3 regions of the Lentibacillus sp. Marseille-P4043 genome follow, and region 1 is predicted to be linked to each of the others. Evidence: predicted binding sites of a transcription regulator. Region 1 holds the regulator's gene; each other region holds the start of a gene.

Region 1 (7,828 bases):
CACCACCAAGTACCCGATTAAATTCCTTCATCGTCGTTGTAATACGTGGCTCTTTTTGAGATTGAATCGCTGTGATTTTTTCGGGTTTACTAGTATGTTTCCCCTCTCCTGGTAGTCCGCTCCGATTCTTAATGGTAGATGCTTCAATTTCCTCTACTAATGTATTCCAATTATTGCAACCAGGACATTTTCCCATCCATTTTGCAGATTCATAACCACAATCCTGACATACAAATTTTGTCTTCCGCTTTGCCACTCCATCCATCCCTTTCAATCTATCTCTATTATATACGATTTACATAACGTGAAAGTTACAACAATCTATCATTTTTATAAATTATATTCCATAACTATGCCACAAATCGAAAGTGGTACTTACGCTTAAACGTTAAAATTCTTATTCCTATCGTCCATGCCTGCTCTCTATTACGCACCAATTCACACAATCGTTCTTTTTAGAAGACTCTTTTCGTAATGTTTGTTGCTTTTTAATTTCGGAGTTGATATAAAATACGATATAAGCGCTATGGTGATTTCACATAGAATGTCGCTTATGTGCCCCGCAGCCTGTATACACTTCGCTTTCCGGGGGCGGCTGGAGAGCCTCCTCAGGCCAACACGACGTTGGTCATGAAGGCGTTGCCACAGGACGTGGCGATCTTAGCCTTTACTCCCTTTCCGCACTGCGGGGTCTCACCGATGCCTCTCCTCCCCCAGGAGTCTACGTGTATACGGGCTGCTTGTGAGGAAATATATACTTTAAAATATCCTTGTAATCAAGCATCAAAATAGTAATATGATGATTAAACACATCCCCAGTGTAGGAAAAACACGAAGACTCCCGCGGGAAAGCGAAGACGATGAGACCCCGCAGTGAACGGTTTTCTCACGAGGAGGCTTATCGCGAGCCCGCGGAAAGCGAAGTGTTTTTCCGGAACGGCAGTCCATCATCTCAATCCTGTGTCGCATTTTATAGATTATATGTCAAAACCAACAATCTTTTTGAAAACAACCTTTTTGAAAAAGCCAGTAGGAACGTCCTACTGGCTTTGACATATTCACACAAGCTCAAGTGTTTTTGCCTAGGCTAAAACAGTAAATTCACCTTTATTATTTAGCCCAATTTTTACCTTTTGCCCTTTGGCGATTGTTTCTTTCAGTAATTCTTCGGAAAGTAGATCTTCAACGTTTTTCTGGATCGATCGACGCAATGGCCGCGCCCCATATTCCGGATCAAAACCGTCGTTGGCAATTTTCTCTAGAGCTTTATCTGTCACAGAAAAGTCAATATCCTGCTGTTTCAATCGTCGTTGTAATTGTTGTACCATCAACGTTACAATGTTTTTCATATGCTTTTTCTCTAATGAATGGAATACAATTGTTTCATCGATACGGTTAAGAAATTCTGGACGAAATGCCTTTTTTAGTTCTTCCATTACTTTTGATTTCATATCGCTATATTCTTGGCCTTCTTCACCAAGATTAAATCCAACATATTTATTCCGCTTCAGCTCACTTGCTCCTACGTTAGAGGTCATAATTAAAACGGTATTTCGGAAATCAACTACTCTACCTTTGGAATCTGTTAATCGACCATCCTCTAATACTTGTAATAAAATATTAAACACTTCTGGATGTGCCTTTTCAATTTCATCAAGCAATACAACGGAATACGGTTTTCTACGCACCTTTTCGGTTAATTGTCCACCCTCTTCATAGCCAACATAACCTGGAGGTGAACCTACAAGCCGGGATGTGGCGTGTTTTTCCATATACTCAGACATGTCAATTCGGATCATCGCATCTTCATCAGCGAACATTGCCTCTGCTAAAGCGCGTGCCAATTCTGTTTTCCCCACCCCTGTAGGTCCAAGGAAAATGAAGGAACCAATTGGTCGTTTAGGGTCTTTTAACCCTGCTCGTGCTCTACGAATTGCCTTTGAAACTGCTTTTACCGCTTCTTCCTGACCAATAACACGATCATGTAAAGTGTCTTCCATGTTTAATAATCGATCACTTTCATCTTTTGTTAGTTTAGCGACAGGAACACCCGTCCATGTAGAAACCACGGAGGCAATATCCTCAACAATCACCTCAGAACTTTCTTGACCTTGCTTTTCCTTCCATTGATTCTTTGTGGTTTCCAATTCTTCTCGCAAGCGTTGTTCAGAGTCACGTAAAGATGCCGCCTTCTCAAATTCTTGGCTTTGTACCGCTGCATCCTTTTCTTTACGCACCTCTTCTAGCTTTTGTTCCAACTCTTTTAAATTTGGTGGAATCGTATACGAACGCAAACGGACTTTAGAACCTGCTTCATCAATTAAATCAATTGCTTTGTCAGGTAAGAACCGATCTGTTATATAACGATCAGATAAATTAGCAGCAGCATCGATCGCTTCATCTGTAATCGTTACACGATGGTGTGCTTCATAACGATCGCGAAGTCCCTTTAAAATTTGAATCGTTTCCTCTAAAGTTGGTTCATCAACTTGGATTGGCTGGAATCTGCGTTCTAATGCTGCATCTTTTTCAATGTATTTCCGATATTCATCTAATGTTGTTGCACCAATACATTGGAGCTCACCGCGTGAAAGAGATGGTTTTAAAATATTAGATGCATCAATCGCACCTTCCGCACCACCAGCGCCAATTAATGTATGCAATTCATCGATAAATAGAATGATATTGCCTGCTTGACGAATCTCTTCCATTACCTTTTTAAGGCGGTCTTCAAATTCACCACGGTATTTCGTTCCTGCAACAACTGTACCCATATCAAGCGTCATAACCCGTTTATCACGCAATGTTTCTGGAACCTCATTGTTAATGATTTGCTGTGCCAGTCCTTCTGCTACAGCTGTTTTACCAACTCCTGGTTCACCTATTAATACAGGATTGTTTTTAGTACGGCGACTCAGCACTTGAATAACGCGCTCAATTTCTTTGCTTCGGCCAATGACAGGGTCAATATTCCCTTCTTTTGCTGTGACAGTTAAATCCCTTGCCAGCGAATCAAGTGTCGGTGTATTAGCATTGGTTGATTGGCCTCTACCTTGACGACCTGCTTGCGATTCGTTACTACCTAATAATTGCAGTACTTGCTGTCGTGCTTTATTTAGACTAACACCAAGGTTATTTAAAACACGAGCAGCAACACCTTCACCTTCACGAATTAGCCCTAACAATATATGTTCTGTTCCTACATAAGAATGCCCTAGCTTCCTGGCCTCATCTTGTGATAACTCGACTACCTTTTTGGCTCTCGGTGTGTAATGAATTGTTTGCATCGTCTGTTTACCAACACCAATAAGCTGCTCCACTTCTTGCTGAATTTTTTCCACTTCCAAGCCTAACGACTGTAATGCTTTGGCAGCAATTCCATCCCCTTCACGGACAAGTCCTAATAAAATGTGCTCTGTTCCGATATTGTTATGGCCAAGCCTGATCGCTTCTTCTTGTGATAAAGCTAAGACCTTTTGTGCTCTCTCCGTAAAACGTCCAAACATCATATAGCTATCTCCTCCTATTTTTCTAATTTTAACCGTTCACGAATTAGCGATGCCCGTAGTACATCCCGTTCATTAGCAGTCAAATTTTTCTTTGCGTATTGTTGTAGGAATCCTGGCTGTGTAAGAATCATTAATTCATTAAGTATATTTCTTGAGACATTCTCAATCAAACCCAAATCAATACCAAGACGAACGTTTGACAAACATATTGCCGCTTCTTTTGATTCGATAATATGGCTATATTTCAAAACACCGTATGAACGATAAATCCGATCTTCCAAGCGGGTACTTGACTGTTCCATTAATCGTGTTCTTGCTCGTCGTTCATGTTCAATCAATTGCTTTACAACACTTTGTAAATCTTCAACAATATCTTCTTCTGACTTTCCAAGAGTAATCTGATTGGAAATTTGAAAAATGTTTCCTAGCGCTTCACTACCCTCTCCATAAATTCCTCGAACGACAAGACCTAGTTGATTAATGGCTGGGATCATTCGATTAATTTGCCGTGTCAATGCTAGTGAAGGAAGGTGCATCATAACCGAGGCACGCATTCCTGTCCCCACATTTGTCGGACAGCTTGTTAAATAGCCTCTTGTTTCATCAAATGCATAATTAATTTTCTCTTCCAACCAATCATCAAATTCAAAGGCTTTCTCCAATGCTTTGTCTAGCTGAAGTCCTGGAAAGTAGAGCTGCATCCGAATATGATCTTCTTCGTTAATCATGACAGAAACTTGTTCGTTTTTTGAAATAAGTACAGCCGCAACTTGTTTATCTTTCGCTAGATGTGGACTAATTAGATGTTTCTCTACTAGAACCCGTTTTTCTGTTGACGTTAAATCTGGTATCGATATGAATTCAAAATCTTGATAGTCTTGAAATGATTTATGTGCATATTCTGTTTCAAAAAAGTTGCGGACCTCTTCAAGCTCATCCTTTTCAGCGATAAGCGGGAAAGAAACCTTATCAAAGTTACGTGCCAATCGAATTCTACTGCTCAAGACAATATCGCTGTCTGGCCCCTCTTTGCGCATCCAGGGACTAATAGCCTCATCCATGAAGTTCTGTAATGTCATGAATTATCACCCCGCATTTCTTTTTCTAATTCTTTAATTTTATCGCGAACGGTTGCCGCCTCTTCAAAAGCTTCTCGGTCAATCAAATTTTTGAGTTCCGCTTTATAATCATCCAGTTGTTTTTTGGCATGCAAATCACCGCCCTGACGTTTAGGGATTTTCCCTGAGTGTTTTGTGTTTCCACTATGAACCCGGCGCAAAATCGGATCCAGGCGGTCAGCGAATGTATGATAACATGATGAACAGCCAAATTTCCCAATGCGTTTGAATTCAGAAAACGTCATTTCACACTGTGGGCATTGTAATTCTTTTGATGGTGTAAACGCAGATGAATTACTATGATTCCCCATTGGTGATGATTCAAAATTAAATAAACCTGTCAGTAAATCATGAAGGGAATAGCCTTCTTCAGGGTCAGTCATATACCCTTTCTTCTTGGCGCAGATTTCACATACATGGACTTCTATTTTATTGCCATTGATTAGCTGAGTAAAATGAACCGTGGCAGGTCGTTTGTGACATTCTTGGCATTCCATATTTGTTTCCTCCTCCCTTACCTTGCCTATTGTTATTTATTCAAGTATTTTAACGTCGTCAACATCGCTGTTAACACACGTGCACGTACTTCATCACGAAGCGGCAATTGAAATGCTAATGTGTTTCGTCCAATAGCACTAACCATAATTTTAGCCTCACGCTCTGTAATTAACTTTTCCTCTAATAGCCGTTCTAAAACGTCAAGAGCTGCCTGTTGTGTCACAGTGGGATTAATCATAGCGATAATCTCATCAAGTAATTCTGATTTCTCTTGGTGCTTAACTCGAATGATCCGAATATATCCGCCACCACCACGTTTACTTTCCACTATATACCCTTTTTCCACCGTGAACCTTGTATTAATCACATAATTTATTTGTGATGGAACACATTGAAATTGATCCGCAATTTCACTACGTTTAATTTCAATAGCATCTTGAGCTGCCTGCTTCAGTATTTGTTTTAAATACTCCTCAATTACGTCTGAGATGTTACTCATGACCCTCCTCCTCTTGTTCCAATGAGCTAACTCTTCGTTGTTAACATCGTAACCATTTTGACTTTGACTATCTTTGACTATGTTTATATTATACGACAAATTACAAGAGATGCAAATACATTGTTCCTTTTTATTTTAGACAATGTTGGAGGAATCAAAACCCATTATAAAGAGAAAATACGATTCATTAATTAAGAACGACATTTTTAACCCCCTTTAATTTCTCTCTGCAATATTTTTTACAAATTTTAATTTGGAAATCCCCTCAAACAAAGACATTCTATCCAGATCAGAGTCTTGATGAACCCTAATAAAAATGCTCCTCAAGTCATTTTCAACCTTGACAATTTCTACTCTTTTAATTGTTACATGATATGATTCCATAACAGACACAATGCTACTGATTTGCAAATCCGGCAATGCGACAATTTCAATCAACATCGACGAGCGTCCTCTCGTAAATAGTCTCTCGAAGTTATTAAGAAAGATTAAACTCAATAGGATTACAAGTGTTGTAAATACAGCTGTAGCGTACATTCCTATCCCAACAACCAATCCTAACCCGGCAACAGCCCAAATTGAGGCCGCAGTAGTTAACCCGCGGATTGTACCGCCATAAACAATAATCGTTCCAGCACCAAGAAAACCAATACCACTAATGACATATGAAGGAATACGCGCCGGATCAAAACGCACATTATCATAGGCATCAATGTAAGCCTCAAAGCCGTATAAAGATAGCAACATCATCAGACAAGACCCAATACCTACTAGTATATGCGTACGGAAACCTGCAGAGTGATTCTTCATTTCTCGTTCAAAGCCAATTAACCCTGATAATAATAACGCGATGAACACACGTACCATAATAAGCAGAAAATGATCTCCAAATAATTGATCAAAATTCATTGCCATTCCCCCTGCTTAATATATTGCCTTAATTTTACAGTAAAATAATCAAAATAAACAGTCAAACATCATTACTTAATCATGTACATTAATTCCATATATATGCTTGTTTTAAAGAAAATATTTGATTGGATAAAGGGTATTTAAACTGAATTGTAGAAAAGGTATGTATGATAGAAAACCAGCATTCGATATGAAATCCAGGTCTAAGATATGAATTTGAATAGGATTGAATAAATAGGAAAAGAAAGGTTGTATATGAGTCATAAATGGCTAGATTGGGCAAAACAGATCCAATCTTTATCCCAATCTGGATTAGCCTTTTCAAACAATAAATTCGATATAGAACGATATGAAGCATTACGCCAAATAAGTATCGAAATTATAGCAAAATATACTGATTTAGAATTGGAAAAAGTGACGAATCTATTTGCTAATGAAACAGGGTACCAAACGCCAAAAGTAGACGTTCGTGGTGTCGTATTTAAAGATAATAAAATTTTAATGGTTAAAGAAAAAATTGATGATAGATGGTCTTTACCCGGGGGATTTTGCGATATAGGTTTCTCGGCCTCCGAAAATGCTGTAAAAGAAATAAAAGAGGAATCAGGCTATGATGTGAAAGCAAGAAAATTACTTACTGTTTTAGATATGAACAAACATCCGCGTCCACCACAGGCCTATCATTATTATAAAATATTTATTCAGTGTGAGATTATCGGTGGAAATGCAACTACCGGAGTGGAAACAAAGGGTATTAGCTTTTTTCCAGAACAAGATTTGCCAGGCTTATCTACCAGCAGAGATACAGAGTCACAAATTAATTTGCTGTTTGATTTTTTAAGAGATCCTGATAAAGCTGCTGTCTTTGATTAACCTGTTCTGATAACTCTAACATTATAATAATGCTGACAAATTAAAGATTGCGTTCATTTTTAAGGGTGTTTTCACATAAATTATTGATATCTACCTTGCAGGCCGCATACACCTTCGCGGATCTAACGCTGGGAATGGAAAGCCTCCTTGTGTTACCGTGATGCCATTGAAAAAGTGTTTGAAATGAAAAATCGAAGCAAAAAAATACTATTATACAGATGTTTTATTGCTTTTCACTTTATATAGTGTTAAGTTAATGCTGATTTCAATAACCTTTCTTTTTCTGTATCCTCGCTACAACACTGCGAGTCTCACCGATGCCTTTTATCCCTTAGAGGAGAGGCCAACTAAGAATGGGCTTACGTTCAGGTACCAGCGCATACCCCTATAACGGGGCTATACATGATACTTCTTCAAAA
Region 2 (7,828 bases), 1.3 Mb from region 1:
TCTGTCTTTTTTTATGTTTGTCCAATTCTGTCGAGGCGAAATTACTCCTTCCAATCATATCCTTGTTGCTAAGGAAAAATTCATTGTATAATGGAGATAATGTTTTTTAATAAATTAATGAGGTGCAATGCATATGCAACGCGTGACAAACTGCATATTAATCAATAACAAAAAAGTATTAGTAATAAAAAAACCTCGACGTGGATGGTATGCGATTCCTGGCGGGAAAATGGAACAAGGTGAATCCATCAAGGAATCAGCAACAAGAGAATTTTACGAAGAAACAGCTTTAACGTTGATCAATCCGAATTTAGCTGGTGTCTTTACCTTTAGTGTTTTTGAAAACAAGGCTATTACAGAGGAGTGGATGATGTTCACCTTTGTTTCCCGTTATTTTAATGGTGAGTTAACGAAACATTGTAAAGAGGGAGAATTGGAATGGGTTTCTCTTGATCGTGTGAATGAATTACCAATGGCTGAAGGGGATCATCATATTTTCAACCATGTCTTAGCATCAAGCGAAACGTTATATGGGTCGTTTGCGTATACAAAAGATTACGAGCTGCTTGATTTACGCCTTGATCCAGCCACACCATAAGGAGGAGACTCGAGTGAACAATATAGATAAGGAAACAAGATTAGTTATTATTACCGGTATGTCTGGTGCCGGTAAAACGGTGGCTGTGCAAAGCTTTGAGGATCTTGGTTATTATTGTGTTGATAACTTGCCTCCAGCATTGCTGCCAAAGTTTTTAGAGTTAATGAAGGATGCAACAAACAGTATTCAACGTGTTGCATTAGTGATGGATTTACGTGGTCGTGAATTCTTTGATTCATTAGTTGAAGCATTGGATATTTTAGGTGACGAGGATTGGCTCCAGGAACATATTCTCTTCCTTGATGCGAAAGATGAGTCATTAGTTACTCGGTATAAGGAAACGCGTCGTTCACATCCGTTAGCAGTCGGTGGATTACCACTAAATGGTATTAAACAGGAACGGAAAATATTAGACGAATTAAAAGGAAGAGCACAACGCGTGGTCGATACAACAAATTTAAAACCACGGGAATTACGCGAAAAAATTCTCCATGCCTATTCAGAGGAAAAACAAGAGATTTTTTCTGTTCATATGGTTTCGTTTGGGTTTAAGTACGGGGTGCCAATTGATGCTGATTTAGTCTTTGATGTGCGATTTTTACCAAATCCGCATTATGTTTCGCATTTACAGCCATTAACAGGACTGAATCAGGAAGTTTCATCATATGTATTTAAATGGTCAGACACACAAAAATTCAATGAAAAAGTACTCGATTTACTCCAATTTATGCTGCCGCAATACAAGAAAGAGGGCAAGTCACAGCTTGTTGTTGCAATTGGTTGTACAGGTGGCCAGCATCGATCTGTTGCTATCACCGAATACTTTGCGAAGAGATTATCTTCTGGCTATATTACTCATATTACCCATCGAGATATTGATAAAGGAAAGGGTCATCACTTATGAGTAACAGAAAACAACCCAATGTAGTCGTTATCGGTGGTGGAACAGGGATGCCGGTCCTTTTGCGAGGTCTAAAGGATCTGCCAATAAATTTGACTGCACTAGTTACAGTTGCAGATGACGGTGGTAGTACGGGCAGGTTGCGTTCGGAAATGGCAATTCCAGCCCCGGGAGATATTCGAAATGTGATTGCCGCTTTATCTGATGCAGAGCCAATGCTACTTGATTTATTTCAGCACCGTTTTGCTAATGGTAATGGTTTATCTGGTCATTCAATGGGCAATTTGTTACTAGCGGCTATGACTTCTCTTACCGGGGATTTTTATACCGGAATTAAAGAAATTTGCCGTGTACTTAATGTGAAAGGAAATATTTACCCAATATCAAATGAAAGTATGTCGTTGCATGCCGAAATGGATGATGGGTCAATTGTATCTGGTGAATCATCTATTCCATTAGCACATAAAAAAATTAAACACGTATTTTTAGAACCACAGCCAGTTAAACCATTGCCTAATGCTGTCAAGGCCATTGAACAGGCTGATTTGGTCGTCATTTCACCGGGGAGTTTGTATACAAGTATCATGCCAAACCTTATTATCCCACAAATAGATGTTGCGCTTCGTAAGGCAAAAGGAAATGTAGTCTACGTTTGCAATGTCATGACACAAGCAGGGGAAACAACAGGATATACTGCAAGTGACCATGTGCGAGCAATACATGATCATATTGGTGAGAGCTGTGTGGATTCGATTGTTGTACACAATGAGCCGATTAGCGAAACTGTCCGTGAGATCTATGCAGAAGAAAATGCTGATCCCGTCGTTTATGATACGGATCAGTTACTTGCTATGAATTTGCAGATTATTGAGGGGGATATTATTGATCATTCCCAAGCAACACTTCGTCATGATACAAATAAAATTGCTGCCTTACTATACTCAATCATCGATCAATAGGTTTCAATAATTGGTAGGCAGGAGGTGAATTAATTTGTCGTTTGCATCTGAAATAAAAAAAGAATTAACAGCAATGGAAGTAGATGACTGCTGTACGACTGCTGAACTAGCTGCCTTAATCCGCATGAACGGTGCCATCTCGTTATCTAAACAAGATTATACACTTGACGTACAAACAGAAAATGCAGCTATTGCACGTCGTATCTATACGCTGATCAAATCATCTTATTCGTTTCCTGTTGAATTACTTGTTCGGAAAAAAATGAAGTTGAAAAAAAACAATATCTATATCGTCAGGATGAAAGAAGATGTTCAGGAACTATTATCGGATCTTGATATCCTAAGGGAGCCATATACATTTGTTCGCACGATCTCAAACCAGTTTCTTGAAAAGTCTTGCTGTAAGAAATCTTATTTACGTGGGGCTTTTTTAGCAGGTGGGTCGATTAATAATCCGGAAACATCATCCTATCATTTAGAGATTTATAATTTTTATCAAGAGCATAATGATGCATTATGTGAATTGCTGAATAGTTTTGATCTAAAAGCGCGTAAGTTGGAACGCAAAAAAGGCTATATTGCGTATATCAAAGAGGCTGAAAAGATTACAGAATTTCTTAATATAATTGGTGCACATAACGCATTATTTAAATTTGAGGATGTACGAATTGTTCGCGATATGCGGAATTCGGTCAACCGCTTAGTAAACTGTGAAACAGCTAACTTAAATAAAACAATTGGAGCAGCATTTCGGCAGATTGAAAATATTAATCTGATCGAGAAAGCGGTTGGTTTGGAAGTTTTACCAGAAAAGCTACGGGAAATAGCAGTTTTGCGTGTTCAACATCAGGATGTTTCGTTAAAAGAACTTGGGGAACTGGTATCAAGTGGAAAGATATCAAAATCTGGTGTCAATCACCGGTTGAAAAAGATTGATGAGTACGCTGAGAAAATTAGGAGCGGTGATTTAATCGAAAACTGAATAAGTATTCGTTTTAATTCGTTTTCATGGTATAATTGTTGATAATTTATCCCGCCCTAATAAGCAGTATTTTCAAATGAATGAGTTCTTCTTGCATGGTGTTCAAGTCCGTAATGTTCTACATTTTTAAAAAGTAGAAAACAACGGACATGAACATCTTGATTTACAATATCAGTATGAACTGATGGTGTTTTACTTAATTGTTTCGCTTTTCAAGAGATATAATGACAGCGTTTACAACATTGGAGAGGATGATCAGAGTGGTTGAGCGATCAGTGACAGTTGAACTTGAAACAGGGTTACAGGCAAGACCTGCAGCAAGGTTTGTACAGGAAGCAAATCGTTACGGATCACATTTATTTTTAGAAAAGGATGGCAAGCGAATTAATGCAAAAAGTATTATGGGACTAATGAGTTTAGCGATCGGAACCGGGGAAACGATTACGTTAATTGGTGATGGTATTGATGAAGATGATGCGATTACACATTTGGTTTCATTTGTTACAGAAAAGAGGATTTGATCTATCCGTGAACGAATCCAAAAATATCAATTGCTTTTCCTTAAATTAGGCTCTTTTCTTAATGTTAGATGTTTTAAATTTCGTAGTTGATACAAAATGCGACGTAGTGAATAATCACTTATAATACGCTTTTTCTTCCTCTAATGAGTAAGTGGCCGGATTCGCTCCGTCAGAATACTTCGCTTTCCGCGGGCACGGCCTCAGCCTCCTCGGAAGCAAAGAACGCTTCCTCCGGGGTCTTCGGACACGTGCTGTTCCCGCAGGAGTCTACGTATTCTGACTACGCTGATATAGATCTTTGATTGGAGAGTAGTGTGTGACCTATAAATTCAACATTTCATGAAGTTCTTCTCACTTATACTTATATAGAAATTTACACTAAGGCTTGGGAAAAATGCGAGACTCCTATGGGAAAAGGAACAGTCTGAAGACCCCACAGCGAGCGTTCTTTGCGAGCGAGGAGGCTGAAGCGTTCCCCATGGAAAGCGAGTATTTTTCCCAAGCCGCCGGGTTAGCACTTACCTTATAAAGGACGTCAAGAAAACACACTAAAAATTACTTCGCATTTTATGGATATTGTGTAAAAACAACAATCTTTGAGAAAACGGCGTTAATAATTAAACAAGAAAATCCCCTGACCGGAATAGCAGTCAGGGGATTAGTTATTATTTATCGTCTTTGCGTTCTAAAACTTTATCGATCAAGCCGTATTCTTTTGCTCTTGCTGCAGTCATGAAGTTGTCACGTTCTGTATCACGTTGAATCACTTCTAATGGTTGACCACTACGTTCGGCAATGATTTGATTTAGTTTTTCACGCATTTCTAAAATACGTCTTGTGTGAATTTCAATATCAGTTGCTTGCCCTTGTGTACCGCCTAGTGGTTGGTGAATCATTACTTCACTATTTGGTAGTGCATAACGTTTTCCGATTTCGCCGGCGGTTAATAGGAATGCTCCCATTGATGCTGCCATACCAGTACAGATTGTTGATACATCTGGTTTTATGAACTGCATCGTATCATATATCGCCATACCAGCTGTAATCGAGCCGCCTGGTGAGTTAATGTAAATGGAAATGTCCTTTTCAGGATCCTCTGCTTCTAAGAAAAGTAGTTGCGCAACAATCGAATTTGCTACGTTATCGTCAATTGCACTTCCTAACATAATGATACGGTCTTTAAGTAAACGTGAGTAGATATCGTATGCACGTTCTCCACGGTTTGTTTGTTCAATAACTGTAGGTATTAAATTCATGTGTAAATCCTCCTAATTCTTCAAATTGATCCATTTGGATTGGATAGTTTTATCATAACTAATAGGTCAAAAAAGGTCAAACAAAAACGATCGATAAATTTGCTCAATAATAAAATACACCTTCCATCATTCCCGTTTAGAAGGAATATAAACCGTCATGTAGGAAGTTAAATAAATTTGTAGGTGTTTTTTGGCCGTCCCTTTTTGCCGTATTGAGAAATCACCTCCACTTCGCCTTTTCCCTCAAGGTAATTTAAGTAACGATGTACGGTTTGATAAGCAACTGGTAACGCTTTTTGAATATCATTAATGGTTGATGGATCATCTTGCTGAATCAAATAATTTTTGATCGACATTAATGTGGCTTGATTGATTCCTTTATCAACAAATACGCTATTTTGATTTTCCGTCAGTTTACCAATTTTTAAGTTAATTCGAATCCGTGAGAGCAGGTCGGGGGCTTTAATTGGCTTTAAAGCAAAATCGGTTGCTCCAGCGTTGAGAAAGGTATCTGCTATTTCCTGCCGTTCGTCAACAGTTAACACAATAATTGGCACCGTTTGACTTACGTTGCGTATTGCTTTTGTCGTTTTTACCCCGTCCCAATCTGGCATGTGATAGTCCAATAGAACAAGGTCAGGGTTCATTTTTGAATACAAATCAATCGCTTGTTTACCTGTCGCTGCTTCTAATACGCTCCAGTTTGCATAATGACATATCTCTTTTAATGTGAAACGTATATCTTCATTATCATCGACTATTAGAATGGTTGTACCCATTTATTTGTTCACCCTCTTTATGGATTGGAAGTAAAATATTCATTTGTGTATGGCTTCCAGGAATGCTGTTGACTGTAATACTCCCGCAATGATTTTCTACTACCTTTTTGACAAAAGAAAGTCCAATTCCAGATGATTTTTTTGTACTGAAGCCGTCTTGCCAAATATTTTTTAAATGGGATGACTGAATGCCAGGTCCATTATCTTGTATGCGAAGTAAAATACCACTATCTACTCTTTTGACATGGATGTGAATATATCCTGCTTTTCCGGAAAATGATGTAATCGCATTTTCTAAAATATTCGAGATAGCGCGGGAAAATCGTATTTTATTAATATAGATTGGTGGTACATCTTCCTCCACTTTCATTACCAAATCAACTTGTTGTTCATTCAAATCAAGATGACTTGTAACATATTCTAGTAATTCTTGAACAGGAATTTGCTGTTTGATATTTTCGTAGAGAATTTCCGATATCATATCCTTCATTTTTTCTAATGACTTGTCCATGCGGTCGAAATACTCTTGTACATATGTGTCGGTTGTTGGCTGCATTTTTAAATTTATCAGTGAGGTTAATCCTTCCACCGTTACCAAAGGTGTTTTTAAATCATGTACTAAAGTATTTATTTCCTGATAAACAGATGATTCGATGAGTGCAATGCGTGTCTCCTTTAATTCTTCTTCTTGCTGTTGATATTTTTTTAAAGTATAAAATTGTTTGTTTACCAGATGAATGAGGAAACTTAAAATGACAGCAATAGTCAAAAAAGCAACAAAAAAGATCGTTGCCAGAGTGTTATACAATCTATTTTCAGTAAAATAACTATCAGCAATTTTGATACTAACTGCCATATCATTGGTTCCAAATCCAAATTGGGACAGTGCAGGAATCAGTTGCAGCCATTCACTAGCCATTAAAATGAGAAAAAGAACAATTGAAAATATAAAATAAAAATGCTTCTGTTTTGGTATGTATAGGTTTAGAAGGATAACGGTTCCGATCGTTACCATATGGCCAAGATAGGAAAAGTGTTCATGATAAAATTGGTTAAACAAAGTAATTGCTACCATTGTTATGCTAATAAATAATAAGGAAAAACGAATAGATTCTAGCTGTCTTGTAATAGCGTGGGCTAACAACATAGAACCAAAATAAATGAAAAAGTAAATTAATACATATTTTGCTATGAAAGCAAAAGCAGTCACCAAAAGTTGTCCGCTATCATGCATCACGATACTTTCATTAATATTGTCACTTATAAATAGGGACCAGTTCGAAATAAAGGTTGGGAACAATTCACCATATGTAAGGAATAAAAGCCCTAGAAAACCAATTAGGGAATAACTTTTTTCTTTTTTACTCATACTATCAGGCCCTTCTAAAAAGGTAAGAAATTATATAATTTGGCTCTAGTTTGCTTTCAGCGTGATGGGCCACGTCCAGCTCCAGCGCCCAGCGACTAGCGAGACTTCCCTCACCTCCGTACGATAAGTCAACATCGGTTCGCATCCGCTCGCCGTGTTTCCTTTATCTCCTACGGCTCAGTCCAGTCCGTACGTCGCTAAACGGGCGCTTGCGCTTTTGTTCAACATTACCATTACCGAAATGCCGAGTTGAATGGGGTAGATATATCGTCTAATTGTTTAACCAAAGTTGTTGGCACGTGATGTGTTTTCAGTGTGGATATTAATTGATCTGAATGCCTTAAATTTTTTAATCCGATGTAGTAATCGGCATAGGGAGCTGTCTCGTTAAAAAGTTTTATTGTTTCTTTATCTTCACGATGTCCTCCAGAAAGATTAACAAGAATGATCGGCAAATCCATTC
Region 3 (7,828 bases), 670 kb from region 1:
AGCGAACATGCCAAACACGCTAACTAGCTTTCCATTTTCATCAAACCATGGAACAGTTTGGTCAAATACCCACTTTGTTGTACCATCACCACAAATAACACGGTATTGTTGTAATAATGTTTCCCCATGTTGCAATTGCGCTTGTTTTTCCAATGCTGCTTCCCGGTCATCGGGGTGAATCAGCTTTTTCCAAACGGCGGAGCCATCCCTATTGTAAAACGTTTCAAGTGGGTACTGCAAAATAGATTCCATCCCTTTGGAAATGTAGCTGATGTTCCCTGATTCATGATCTCGCAGCCAAATACCAACATTTAAGTGGTCAAAAATGTGCCGATAACTTTTCTGTGTTTCTGCCATTTGACTTTCCAAGTTTTTTTGAATCGTATAATCTTTAATCACCCCAACAAGCTTATAGGGTTTATTTTCTTTCCAAATTGCTTCTGCTTGTACTTTAATATATTTTAATTTGTTTGTTTTCCCATGATAGATACGAAAATCAACTGCATAGCTGATTCCTTTTCGACAGGATTCGTCAACAATTTTCCTCACTTTCACATTATCGTCAGGATGAACAAACGAAAATGGTTTATCCATATTTGGGACCGTCTTCGATTTATCAAATCCAAAAATGTCATAAAAATAATCCGAACAAAACAGCTTATCTTCCGTGATATCGTATTCCCAGCTGCCTATATTGGCAATTTGTTGTGCATGTGTTAAATGACGCTCATTCAATGCTAGTTCGTTCTGCAAACGTTTATGTTTCGTGTTGTCGCGAATAATTATGTAAATGCCCTCAACATTGCCGTTTGTCTTTCTAATTGGGATAAATGTTAAAACTGTATTTAATAATTCCTCATGTTTATTTCGAATCATGACCTCATACCGTTGGGGCTTACCCTTTAATGTAGCGTAAAATGCCGATTGAACGATTGGATGACTTTCTTTAGGAATAAGATCTTTATAATTCACATCATCTTTTGAATGATACCCCAAAAATTCATTCAAACTTTTTCTGTTTTGAGAAATGATTTTACCATCTAATGAAAGAACAACAATTAAATCTGGATGATAACTTGCCAAAGATTGATAGTAATCTAATAAAATATCATTCTCAATAGGTGATGTGTTCTCCGTCTTTATATTGTTTTGTTTAAAAATTGAGCGTAAGAAATTGCTGTTCCTCTTCTGGGGAACCTTGGCCATGTTATCACGTCCCTACTTATAAATTGAAAAATATAAATGCATTGTCCTATAACAATAGTATAGTTCAATGGTCATGATATTGAAATACATTTTGTCGAAAGAAATCGAAATTTATTTTAGTGTGAAAATATATATTTAAAGTTTTCTCAACATTTGCTATAATGAAACTTACATACTAGTAATGGAGTTGATACAGATGAACAGAGAAGACTTGGTTGCTCCGAAAAATTATAATATTGTAATGGAAATGGAGCGTTATGCAACAGATCCAGAACGAAAGGCATTAATTTGGCAAGATGATAATGGGAATAACGATATAGTTACTTATACCCAGTTGATGAAGAATGTAAACCAAATTGGAAACGTTTTCTTAGAAAAAGGTTTAAAAAAAGGCGACAAAATTTTAGTTATGATCCCACGATTGATTGCCGCATATGAAGTTTATCTAGCCGCATTAAAAACGGGGATTATCATTATACCAAGCTCCGAAATGTTGAAAACAAAAGATTTACAATACCGGATTCGTCATGGAGAAGTCAGTGGAGTAGTAAGCTATTATCCGTTTGTTGATCAATACAAAGAAATCAACGAATACAATGAACTAACACGTTTTGTTGTTGGCGAACCTGTGGACGACTGGCTCTTTTTAGACCGCTTAAAGGACGAGGCATCTGATAAATTGGCAATCGCAGATACGACACGCGATGACATTGCCTTTTTGCCATATACATCTGGTACGACAGGAAATCCAAAAGGCGTTGTACATACCCATGGTTGGGGTTATGCCCATTTAAAAACAGCGTCCGAAAATTGGCTGTGTATTAATGATGGTGATACCGTTTGGGCGACAGCTGGGCCAGGCTGGCAAAAGTGGATTTGGAGTCCGTTCTTGTCTGTATTAGGATCTGGCGCAACGGGCTTTGTATATCACGGGAAATTCGATGCCAAAACATATTTATCATTGCTTCAGGATAACGAGATCAATGTCTTATGTTGTACCCCAACGGAATATCGGATCATGGCCAAGGTAGATAACTTATCTGATTATCAACTGCCTGCGCTACATAGTGCGGTATCTGCTGGCGAGCCACTAAACAGAGAAGTAATTGATACATTCCGCAACTATTTTGATATAACTGTTCGCGATGGTTATGGACAAACAGAAAATACGTTGTTACTAGGCTTTATGAAAGATATGAAGGTCAAACCAGGCTCAATGGGAAAACCGACACCAGGTAATGATGTCGAGGTAATCGATGAAAACGGTGATCCTGTTGCGGTCGGCGAAGTAGGTGATATTGCGGTTCAACTTGATTGTCCTGCACTATTCCGCGAATATTATAAAGATCCAGAACGCACAAAAATAGCCCAGCGCGGCAATTATTATGTGACAGGTGACCAAGCTTCAAAGGATGAAGATGGCTACTTTTGGTTTGAAGGACGCAGTGACGACATTATTATCAGTTCCGGTTATACAATTGGACCATTTGAGGTGGAAGATGCATTGGTCAAACATCCATCTGTCCAAGAATGTGCTGTAGTTGCAAGTCCACATGAAGTCCGTGGCAATATTGTTAAAGCATTTGTCGTTTTGCGAGCAGGAGTGGACAAGAATACTCCAGAGTTGGTTAAGGAGTTACAGGATCATGTCAAGAAGCTAACCGCTCCATATAAATATCCAAGGGAAATTGAATTTATTGAGGAATTGCCAAAAACAACATCAGGGAAGATTAGAAGAATTGAATTAAGACAAAAAGAAAAAGCAAAACTGTAATATAGGAAGAAATGGGTGTGGCTTCATAAGCTGCACCTGTTTTTTGTAAAAAATTTAACCAAACCTCTTGAAAGTCAAAAAAGGTCAGAGTATAATGTAGTTACAAGGTCAAAGATAGTCAAAGTCAAACATTGATAAAAGACGATTTTACTATCACTTCTAGTGGCTTAATGGTTACTAAGAAGCAGGTACCTAATATTTAATGAAAATCACAAGGAGGAATGACATGATGAAATGTCAACAATGTGGTATTCAACCAGCAACCATTAATATGTCAATGCAAATAAATAATGAAAAAGTGCAATTGCATGTATGTAATCAATGCTTTCAAGAAATAAAAGGTCAAATGATAAACCCAACAAATAACTTCTTCTCTGGTTCAGGTTTTGGTTCCGATCAACAAGGTGATTTTGCAAACCATTTCTTCCAAGGAAATGGCGCACAACAAGCTGGAACAAGAACACAAGAAAGACAAGGGAACCAAGGAAATGGGTTGCTTGATCAATTAGGAAAAAATGTTTCACACGCTGCACGCGCTGGCTTGATTGATCCAGTGATCGGCCGTGATAATGAAGTGAAACGTGTAATTGAAACACTTAATAGACGAAATAAAAATAACCCAGTTTTAATTGGGGAACCAGGTGTTGGGAAAACAGCAATCGCGGAAGGATTAGCTGTGAAAATCGCGGAAGGTAATGTTCCAACAAAATTGATGAACAAAGAAATTTATTTGCTTGATGTAGCATCACTCGTTGCAAACACTGGCATAAGAGGTCAATTTGAAGAGCGGATGAAGCAATTAGTTCAGGAATTGCAAACACGTAAAAACGTTATTTTGTTTGTTGACGAAATCCATCTATTAGTCGGTGCAGGCACAGCAGAAAGCTCACAAATGGATGCGGGAAACATTCTAAAGCCAGCACTAGCACGTGGTGAACTACAATTAATTGGTGCAACAACACTAAAAGAATACCGCAATATTGAAAAAGACGCAGCACTTGAACGTCGCTTGCAGCCAATTATGGTCAAAGAACCGACAGTTGAACAAGCTGTACAAATTTTAAATGGTATCAAAGAGCGTTATGAGAAATTCCATGAAGTAAAATATTCCGATGATGTTATCCGTTCGTTTGTAACCTTATCACAACGGTATATTCAAGATCGGTTTTTACCAGATAAAGCAATTGACTTAATGGATGAAGTTGGCTCACGCTTAAACCTTGCCAATGCCGAAAAAGATTCTGATTCCATTGAACAAAAATTAAATGAAGTAGTGCAGGAAAAAGAACAAGCTGCTGAAAAAGAAGACTATGAACGTGCAGCTCACTTGCGTTATCAGGAAATACAATTGCAGAAACAGCTGGATAAAGCAAAAGATGAAGCACAAGTAATTGATGTAGGATTAGAAGACATTCAATTAATTATTGAAGAAAAAACAGGAATACCTGTTACGAAACTGCAAAAAGATGAACAAGAACAAATGAAAAACCTTGCAAGTAATCTATCGCAAAAAGTAATTGGACAAGAACAAGCGGTTGATAAGGTTGCAAAAGCAATCCGTCGTAGTCGTGCAGGTTTAAAATCAAAATACCGTCCAATTGGATCATTTCTATTTGTTGGTCCAACTGGTGTCGGGAAAACAGAATTAACCAAGGCACTAGCAGAGGAGTTGTTTGGCTCTCGTGACGCACTTATTCGTCTGGACATGAGTGAATATATGGAAAAACACGCGGTGTCAAAAATTATCGGTTCCCCTCCAGGCTATGTAGGTCATGAGGAAGCAGGACAATTAACCGAGCGTGTCCGTCGTAATCCATATTCCATCATTTTGCTTGATGAAATTGAAAAAGCACATCCTGATGTACAAAATATGTTCCTGCAAATTATGGAAGATGGCCATTTAACGGATTCACACGGTCGTACGGTAAGCTTTAAAGATACAGTTATTATCATGACAAGTAACGCTGGAACTGGTATAAAAGAAATTAATGTTGGTTTTAACCGATCCGAGCATGAATCTGTATCCATTTTGGAAAATTTGAGTGCTTATTTCAAACCAGAGTTCTTAAACCGGTTTGACTCGATTATTTCATTTAATGAACTAAGTGAAGCTAATTTATTAGAAATTGTTGATTTAATGCTTCATGATTTAACACAAAATATGGAAGAGAATAATTTAAATATCACTATTTCTGATGCAGCAAAACATGAATTGGTTCGACTTGGTTATGACCCACGATTTGGTGCAAGACCATTACGCCGGGTTATCCAAGATAAAGTAGAAGATCAATTAACCGACTTGCTATTGGAAAACAATGATATAACAGCAATAAATGTTGATATGATCGATAATCAAATAACAGTGAAACAGGCATAAGTTTCATTAAATCCTGTCCCAAAATTTCGGGGCAGGATTTTTTTGTAGGTAGGTATTGTTTGAGTAAAATTTTTTAAAAAGATGGGGACTGCGATTACTCGCCCCATCGAAGACAGTTATTGTTTTTACACAATATCCAAAACTGAGAAGTAACTATAGAATTGCTCTCCGCCGGAATCACTCTGCGCCGATGATTTCGCACTCACGCCGATGATTCGCGATTCGGGTTGATGTTTCCGCGTTCGGGTTGATGATTCGCGATTCGGGCTGATGTTCTCGCGATTCGGGTTGATGATTCGCGATTCGGGCCGATGATTCTGCGTTCGGGTTGATGATTCGCGATTAGGGTTGATGATTCGCGATTCGGGCCGATGTTCTCGGTTTCGGGCCGATGATTCGCGATTCGGGCCGATGATTCTGCGTTCGGGTTGATGTTTCGCGATTCGGGCTGATATTTCTGCGTTCGGGTTGATGATTCGTGATTCGCGCCGATGTTTCCTCGTTCGGGCTGATGATTCGCGATTCGGGTTGATGTTCTCGGTTTCGGGCCGATGATTCGTGATTCGGGCCGATGATTCGCGATTCGGGCCGATGTTTCCGCGTTCGGGCCGATGTTTCTGCGTTCGGGTTGATGATTCGCGATTCGGGCCGATGATTCCTCGTTCGCGCCGATGTTTCCTCGTTCGGGCTGATGATTCGCGATTCGGGCTGATATTTCTGCGTTCGGGTTGATGATTCGCGATTCGGGTTGATGTTTCCTCGTTCGGGCCGATGTTCCGCGATTCGGGTTGATGTTTTCTCGCTTGGGTTCAAATACTCAGCCCTCATTAGGGTGAAAGAAAGCGTCACAACAGGAATTGTCACTGTGTCGCAGTTTATATCAACCTAAAAAACAACAAACATTACGAAAAGAGCCTTGAGTAAAAAATAATTCATCCGCATCATTCATAATACACGCTGAATTTGAAAAAACTAATAGAACCAAAGCAATTGTAAAAAGGATGTTTCATATGCGGACGTTTACATTAATAGGGCTTGTCCTATTTTTTCTTTTTCCTAAAGATATTATTTATAGCGAACCACTGGACCAGATGAAGGTACATTTTATTGATGTTGGTCAAGGTGACAGTATTTTTATTCAAACACCAAATGAAAAAACAATTCTTATTGATGCTGGTCCGCCAAAAGCTGGTAAGACAGTGGTTAATTTTCTTAAAAAACACGATGTGAAAAAAATTGATCTTTTAATTGCAACACACCCAGATATTGACCATATTGGGGGAATGCCAGCAGTAATGAAATCGTTCAAGGTTAAGAAAATAATCGATTCAGGCAAATTGCATACAACGAAAACATATTTGCGTTATATTAACGCAATTAAAAGTAATAAAATACCAGTGGGAATCGCGAGGCAAAATGATACGATCACTATTGATCCACTTGTAAACATACAGATTTTAAATGCATATGAAGAAAATAAAAATAATAATCAATCGTCCATTGTTTTAAAGGTGAGTTTTCAAGAAGTCGATTTTTTGCTTATGGGTGACTCTGAACGGGAACAAGAAAAACGGTTAATTCAGACAGAAGATCTCCAGTCGGAAATTTATAAAGTTGGGCATCATGGTTCTAACACGAGTACGTCTTATAAATTTGTGGATCTTATCAAACCACAAGTAGCGATTATTACGTACAGTAAACAAAATGATTATGGTCATCCGGTTGATCGGGTAATACGTAATCTACAAAAGGTTAACGCAAACATTTATTCTACGGCTGTCTTTGGTGATATTACGATTTCAACGGATGGAGAAGGTTATTTTATCATGACAGAAAAAACACCGATTGATGGATTGACGGAAAAAGCGGGGTAATATTCCATTTTGGAGCAGTGTGGTTTCAGGAAAAGAAACTGCACTGCTTTTTAGTTGGTAATTAAATAAATGACAGAAAATAAAAATAATTATTTTACAAATTTAAACAATAGTGATATCATTTTAATATAAATATAATATAATGGGAGGGCTTGCTATGCAGGAACGAAATGCTTGGTCGATGAATGGGTTTTTGGGGATAATCGTAATTGCTGCACTTGTTGCCGGGGCCGTTTTTAGCTTGATTAACCAGCAATTTGTTATTGGCGGAATTTGTCTTGTTGTTGCCATTACACTTGGTAGTGGTATTACATTGGTGCAGCCGAATCAATCTGTTGTCGTTATTTTTCTAGGTAAATACATGGGGACGATCCGCCGGGAAGGGATTGTTATTACGGTTCCTTTCTCCATCAGAAGAACGATTTCATTACGGGTACGAAATTTTAACAGTAAGCGATTGAAGGTTAACGATGTCAATGGGAATCCAATTGAGATTGCTGCTGTGATTGTATTTAAGGTGGTTGATGCAGCAAAAGCAGTGTTTGATGTTGATCGTTACGAACAATTTGTGGAGATCCAGAGTGAGACAGCAATTCG

The links. Region 1 encodes CtsR, which represses protease genes until heat stress. Its sites were predicted from a motif close to ATGGTCAATAAAGGTCAAACA; they were not measured.
Region 2: the regulator CtsR is predicted to act here: its motif matches at 5,280-5,300, upstream of clpP (ATP-dependent Clp endopeptidase proteolytic subunit ClpP).
Region 3: the regulator CtsR is predicted to act here: its motif matches at 3,051-3,071, upstream of C8270_RS00360 (ATP-dependent Clp protease ATP-binding subunit).

The regions. Positions count from the first base shown of each region.
Region 1 covers NZ_LT984884.1:729,927-737,754, forward strand. Annotated here, with positions in the region: gene radA (DNA repair protein RadA) at 1-256, opposite strand, end outside; gene clpC (ATP-dependent protease ATP-binding subunit ClpC) at 1,083-3,509, opposite strand; gene C8270_RS03870 (protein arginine kinase) at 3,524-4,588, opposite strand; gene C8270_RS03875 (UvrB/UvrC motif-containing protein) at 4,585-5,124, opposite strand; gene C8270_RS03880 (CtsR family transcriptional regulator) at 5,157-5,624, opposite strand; gene C8270_RS03885 (MgtC/SapB family protein) at 5,841-6,539, opposite strand; gene C8270_RS03890 (NUDIX hydrolase) at 6,792-7,409, shown strand.
Region 2 covers NZ_LT984884.1:2,073,781-2,081,608, forward strand. Annotated here, with positions in the region: gene C8270_RS10060 (8-oxo-dGTP diphosphatase) at 134-598, shown strand; gene rapZ (RNase adapter RapZ) at 612-1,502, shown strand; gene C8270_RS10070 (gluconeogenesis factor YvcK family protein) at 1,499-2,458, shown strand; gene whiA (DNA-binding protein WhiA) at 2,493-3,440, shown strand; gene C8270_RS10080 (HPr family phosphocarrier protein) at 3,701-3,961, shown strand; gene clpP (ATP-dependent Clp endopeptidase proteolytic subunit ClpP) at 4,627-5,217, opposite strand; gene C8270_RS10090 (response regulator) at 5,385-5,996, opposite strand; gene C8270_RS10095 (sensor histidine kinase) at 5,968-7,365, opposite strand; gene C8270_RS10100 (DUF6305 family protein) at 7,599-7,828, opposite strand, start outside.
Region 3 covers NZ_LT984884.1:59,245-67,072, reverse strand. Annotated here, with positions in the region: gene C8270_RS00370 (GGDEF domain-containing phosphodiesterase) at 1-1,206, opposite strand, end outside; gene mbcS (acyl-CoA synthetase MbcS) at 1,403-2,980, shown strand; gene C8270_RS00360 (ATP-dependent Clp protease ATP-binding subunit) at 3,210-5,357, shown strand; gene C8270_RS19590 (hypothetical protein) at 5,700-6,185, opposite strand; gene C8270_RS00355 (ComEC/Rec2 family competence protein) at 6,368-7,231, shown strand; gene C8270_RS00350 (SPFH domain-containing protein) at 7,389-7,828, shown strand, end outside.